2 regions of the Furfurilactobacillus sp. WILCCON 0119 genome follow, and region 1 is predicted to be linked to the other one. Evidence: predicted binding sites of a transcription regulator. Region 1 holds the regulator's gene; the other holds the start of a gene.
The links. The regulator CtsR, encoded in region 1, represses protease genes until heat stress. The targets are predictions, from matches to a motif close to TTGGTCAAAAAAGGTCAAANA.

Region 1 (3,181 bases):
GAGTGTCGTTGCCCCGATGGTTTGGAGTTCACCACGTGCTAGGGCTGGCTTCAAAATGTTCGAGGCATCAATTGCCCCTTCTGCACCACCAGCACCAATAAGGGTGTGAAGTTCGTCGATAAACAAGATCACGTGACCATCGTTGTAAATTTCTTCGATGACTTTCTTGAGCCGGTCTTCGAATTCACCACGGTACTTGGTCCCGGCAACCAGTGATCCCATGTCTAACATCATCAACCGTTTGTCAGCAAGGTTATCTGGCACATCACCGGCGACGATCTTTTGGGCAAGGCCCTCAGCAATGGCAGTCTTCCCGACACCAGGTTCCCCAATCAACACGGGGTTATTTTTCGTCCGACGACTCAAAATTTGAATCACCCGTTTAACCTCTTTAGCACGGCCAACCACAGGATCCATTTGTTTTTCAACCGCCAGGGCCGTTAAGTCACGTGCCAGTGAGTCTAAGGTTGGCGTGCCTTCCTTTGGCTGCTTAGCCGCGTTCGCTTTGGCGATTTGTTGACGCCGCCGCGGTGAATCGTTAACGCCCAGCTTGTGTAGAATGATCTTTCGCGTTTGCGCTAGATCCAGGTTCAACGTCATCAAGATCCGGGATGACAGAATTGTTTCGTCTGATAACAACGCCAACAATAGGTGTTCCGTTCCGATCTTAGTGGCACCCAACCGTTTTGCTTCGTCACCGGCCAATGTCAACATGTCCTTGGCTTTTGGTGAATATGGTAAATAGGTATCTTTTGTTGTGTTAGTCATGGTTCCGTAGCCGGTAAACCGTTCGATTTCTTCACGAACGTCTTCTTCGGTCACGTTGAACTGATCCAGGACTTTGCTAGCAATCCCATTTTGTTCAATGGTTAAGGCTAGCAATAAGTGTTCAGTACCCACAGCCTGGTGTTTGAAATATTTAGCTTGTTCCTGTGCCAGCACTAAAACGTCCTTGGCACTCGGTGTGAATAAATTATCCATCTCTGTCCTGCCTTTCATTAATGACCCGTGTTTGTCGTTTGTGCAAACGTGTGGTCCACCAACCTAATTCTCTAATCGAAGGCGGTTCAACACCCCAATTAGAATCCGGGCGCGTAGCGTACATTCAACATCATGATCACCCACGTTCAGCGTATCCTTATCAATGGCCGATAAAATGATGTTCGCTTCACGTTCCTTAAGCACCCCATCGTTAAACAGAGAGTTAATAATCGCATACGCATCGTGCTGGTTAATTGAATCCCCCACGACATCATTCAACAAGTTATCAAGGATGTCTGCGTCCGCAAAAAGGTCAACCTTTTCAATCCGGATATAGCCACCGCCGCCCCGCTTACTTTCGACAATGTAGCCGTTCTGCATGTTAAACCGTGTCTTAATGACATAGTTGATTTGTGATGGGACAACATTAAACTGATCAGCAATGTCTGACCGGCGAATTTCCACCTGGTCAGCGCCTTCCAAAATGCTCTTTAAGTACTTCTCAATCACATCAGAAATGTTCGTTGAGCCTTCCATCCTCGCTCACCCCAATCTTTGACTAATATTGACTTTATTATACGAAGAATCGCGGCTTTTGCAATGAAAAAGTTTCCCCAACGTTGTCATAATAAAGTTTCTGGTCTTCATGGGAAGACTACTATACACGTTTTTTTGATGAAGTGACAGAAAAAAGATCCTAAACTGCTAACTTTTAGTTAGCAGTTCGGGATCATCTAAAACATTATGCCCACGTTTCTTGATCGAGGGCCATTTGCCAAAATGAACATTCGTAAAACGTGCTCCGTTTAAAGGCGGCGTTCATGGCTTGCTGCGTTTGCTCGTCAGCATGCGCTGCCACTCGATCCGTCAACGCTAATTGCGTCGCCACCGCATCCATGTAGCTCGCAGCTTGATAGCTGTCTAACCAGGCCTGATAGATTGGGACTGGTGACTGTTTACCAGTCAGCGTTTCCCCGATGTCGGCGTATAACCATGCACATGGCAATAATCCGGCAATGGCCGCTTCCGGGCCTTGTTCCGTCAACGTCCGGTACATATGGGACGTGTACGCATACGTCGTTGGTGCCAGCGGCGTCGTAGCGACTTCATCATCCGTGATTTTCAGTGTCTTAAAGTACGTCGCCCGCGTCGCCATTTCACCGGCCCGTAAATCAGCGGCGAGTTCCAACAGCAATGCCGTCACTTTCGGATCGGTCGTTGCCGCCGCGGTCAATTCATGTAGCTTCGCGAAGTCGCGTAAATAATGATGATCCTGAATCAAATAGTACCGAAACACGGCTTCCGGTAACGTCCCCGCACTTAACTGTTCAATAAACGGATGGTCTAAACTTGCCTGCCATAACGGCAACGCCGCTGCCTTAGCTTGAGTACTAAACACCATTAATAACATCCCCTGATTTTGATTCGTTTAACAACCATTATAGCAAACCGTCCGCAGACTTTAACCGCCGCAAACGCGAAACCTAATGCAAGCCTCGTTTCATCTAACAGAAAACCCGCACCATGGACAAAGTTCAGTCCATCTTGTCTTAGGTGGATCAGTTTCTTTCTTTTGCTTCGCAAACGCGAAACCTAATGCAAGCCTCGTCTCATCTAACAGAAAACCCGCACCATGGACAAAGTTCAGTCCATGGTGCGGGTTTTCTGTTAGATGAGCAGGCCTAATCGCATTAGGTTTCGCTCTCTTCTACTTAAACGACACCAAGTTTTCGGCAGTGTCTGTTTCAATTAATTGGCGGTTGTTGTTCAATGCAAATTGCACCATGTTCCGCACCGCTGTCTTCGTGTAGAAGGCAATGTGTGGGCTAACCAACACATTTTCACGGCTCATCAAGTTCTTCAACCGTTCGTCAGGAATGGCATCGAAACTACCAAAGTCTTCGTTGAAAATCCCGACTTCGTTTTCGTAAACGTCAAGGGCTGCACCAGCAACCTTGCCGTCGTCCAAGGCCTTGATCAAGTCGTCAGTGTCGATCAAATCCCCACGAGCTGGGTTCAAGATGTACACGTTGTCCTTCATCTTGCCAAAGGCTTCCGCATTCAGCATGTGGAAGTTTTCCTTCGTTGCTGGGGCGTGCAGTGAGATCACGTCAGCTTGGGCATACAATTCATCCAAAGTGTCGACGTAGATGCCATCTTTTTCTAATTCTGGGTTGTGGAAGACATCATAAGCAACGAT
Region 2 (3,181 bases), on a different contig from region 1:
GACGGGACAAACCACTGAACGCTGATTAAATGAAACCCAAAAACCATCAGGGTCGGAATGATGCCGGCCGCGATCCACGTGCTGATCAGCGCCCCAACGAGAATAAAAATAAAAATTGGCACGATCCCGGTTTCGATTCCGTCCTTAATTCCGGCATTGATCTTTGACCACGGCAACCGGTGGGCCACCGCCCACGCCATGAGAAGGCCCATGACTAACATAACTGGTACTTGAGGTGACAATCCAAACTTAATGACCCCCAGCCCCATAATGACTAACATCCCAATTAAAACAACCAGTGCTTCATTGCGCCCCACTTTAAACGTTTTCTTTTCCATAATTGCTACCTCTTTCATCAATGCTCAGTCAACACCACACACGTTGCGCATCAATATCGGGGCGTGCCCCCACTTGTCTCTGTCATCTGCTTTCCTCCCCTAAACAAAAAAATCGTCCCTGCTATGCCAATGCATAACAGGGACGATTTTCACCGTGGTACCACCCAGCTTAGTGTCCGGCTTAGAAAATTCCCGCACCAAAAACACTCACTCTCACCGGGATAACGGTCCGGTGGTGCCCGTTCATTAACGTCTTCAAGTAGTTCGCAAAAATGGCCCTGATCGGTTCGCAGCACCCACCGACTTCCTGACACCCAGACCATCCGCTACTCGGGATGAAAACACCTGATTAAATATTAATTAGAAAAATACCAGTTTTTGTCATTGATGTCAAACATTTTTTACAACCAGACGCCAAGGGCAAATAATACGGTGTACCCCACAAAGAACAACGCGGTGCTCTTCAGCACTGCCCCGTACGTTTTTTGTTTATCCTGAACAGCAAAGAACGGCTGAATGCCCCGCCACATTACTGGCAGCAACAGGACACTCAGTAACGTGGGCCACGGCGCGATTCCGGCAAAGAAGTTGACCAGTGGCCACAATGACCCAACAACCAGTAGCACTTTCATCAGGGCAACCGCCCGTTTTCGCCCAATAAAGTAGGCCAGTGTGTGCCGATGGTTCTTAATGTCTTCTTCCAGATCCGCTGTATTGTTAGACAGTTGGACCATGAAGAAGATCAGGGTCAACGGTAAGCATAATGTAAACGTGGTTCCAACCATCCCGATGGTAAACGGTTGATGACCATAAATACTAACGTAGACACAGACTAATTGAATCAAATACGAAATGGATAACGCCACAACTGCCTCACAAATTGGCATGGCGTTTAACGGTTTCGGTCCGGCCGTGTAAAAAATTCCGATGGCATAACCAATTAGTCCAAAGACGAGAATCGGCCACCCCGTCCGCATAATTAAGAACAAGCCAGGAACCGCTGACAAGGCGTACAAACTGGCAGCTAACCACCAGACACCTCGTAACGGCAATTGCAACCGCCCAAGTGGGTTGGTGTGCGCCGCATACCCTTCTCGATCGGCCGCATGAACGTAATCATAATAGTTATCCGACACGTTGACAGCTAAGTCAAAAATGAAAACATCCACTAAACACAATAAGACGTTCACCCAATTGACAATACCATACCGCGATTGCGCAATTGCCGCCCCCAAAATAAACCACACAATGTTTAATGGTGCGGTGTAAATTTCCGTTAATTCCACGAATATCGGCCACGTTAGCCACTTTTTCTTCATTCCGTTTTCCCCCTCAACTCTTGTACCTCTAAGGCTACCACATGTTCACGAAAAAATTGCGCACAAAAGCCGGGATTTTGTTTGACCTTTTTTGACCTTTGGGTTAAACTACAATTACGTTGATTAGCAGAGGACCATTATAAGTGCTAATCCACAACGCAAAATACAAGGAGGCCTCTCTCATGGCTTTAATTCCAACTGTTATCGAACAGTCCAGCCGCGGTGAACGCGCCTATGACATTTACTCACGACTGTTAAAAGACCGGATCATTATGGTATCTGGACCAATTGAAGACGACATGGCAAACGCCATCATCGCCCAACTTTTGTTCTTAGACGCCCAGGATTCTGACAAAGATATCTACATGTACATCAACTCCCCAGGTGGTGTGATCACTTCTGGGATGGCAATCTACGACACGATGAACTTTGTGAAGTCCGACGTGCAAACGATCGTCATGGGGATGGCTGCTTCCATGGCTTCCATCCTTGCCACTTCTGGTGCGAAGGGCAAACGTTTTGCCTTACCTCACTCAGAAATCTTGATTCACCAACCTTCTGGTGGTGCTCAAGGGCAACAAACTGAAATCGAAATTGTCGCAGAAGAAATTCTGAAGACACGGAAGATGATCAATGAATTGCTGGCTGAAAAGACTGGCCAAGACATTGAAACCATTAACCGGGACACTGAACGGGATAACTACATGACCGCTCAACAGGCCCTCGATTACGGTTTGATCGACCACATTATGCAAAACTCCAGCGAAATGAAGTAATGCGAAAAACACTGCCCGGTTAAATCCGGGCAGTGTTTTTTTTCGTTCATCAAAATCGCTTTAGATAGGCCTCAACTAGGTCGTTGGTCTGCCCCGCTTGATTGAGGGTCTTTAATTTCATCACCAAAATAAGCGATCCGTTACCGACATCATGCCAGTAACGGATCGCTTATTTTGGTTCGTTCGTTATTTCGCTAACACCGCCGCCATGATCATGTCACACACAGTGCTAAACGGCATGCTTGCCCGCGAATAAACACCCTGATTGAGGTTATCCACATGAAGTTTTACCGTTGAAAAAATGATGTTACGGTGCAAGGACAGATCCACTTGCCGAAGATCGTGGTTAGCGATTCCGGCTGCCAATAATTGTTGAACCCGGCTCGTTGCCACGATTGCCCGAACTTTCGGGGCGTCCACCGTTTCCTGACGCATCGTTTCCTTTAGCTTTTGGATCACGGTTATGCTTCCGGGATGAGCCACCGCATAGTCGAACAACTGTTGCAGATACAGCCGCAGGGTTGCTGCAAACGTTAGGTCGCTTACATCTAACGCCAAGTCGCCCTGATATAAATTGGTTAATTCGCGAATGTATAACGCCGTCAATAACTGTTCCCGGCTCGTAAAATAAACGTACAAACTGGACTGAGAAATCCCCGCTGCACGGGCAATCTTTGTTGTTGAGACGTCGCCAACACTCCCATCAATGATGAGTGTCGCTGCCGCATTTAAAATTGCTTGATATTTT

Region 2: a site for CtsR is predicted at 1,736-1,756, ahead of clpP (ATP-dependent Clp endopeptidase proteolytic subunit ClpP). Genes of this name have one in related genera too.

The regions. Positions count from the first base shown of each region.
Region 1 covers NZ_JBPCCV010000006.1:140,009-143,189, forward strand. Annotated here, with positions in the region: gene ACRYI5_RS10390 (ATP-dependent Clp protease ATP-binding subunit) at 1-981, opposite strand, end outside; gene ACRYI5_RS10395 (CtsR family transcriptional regulator) at 1,045-1,518, opposite strand; gene tenA (thiaminase II) at 1,724-2,383, opposite strand; gene ACRYI5_RS10405 (D-2-hydroxyacid dehydrogenase) at 2,690-3,181, opposite strand, start outside.
Region 2 covers NZ_JBPCCV010000002.1:219,487-222,667, forward strand. Annotated here, with positions in the region: gene nhaC (Na+/H+ antiporter NhaC) at 1-338, opposite strand, end outside; gene ACRYI5_RS04615 (prenyltransferase) at 740-1,657, opposite strand; gene clpP (ATP-dependent Clp endopeptidase proteolytic subunit ClpP) at 1,840-2,433, shown strand; gene ACRYI5_RS04625 (TetR/AcrR family transcriptional regulator) at 2,620-3,181, opposite strand, start outside.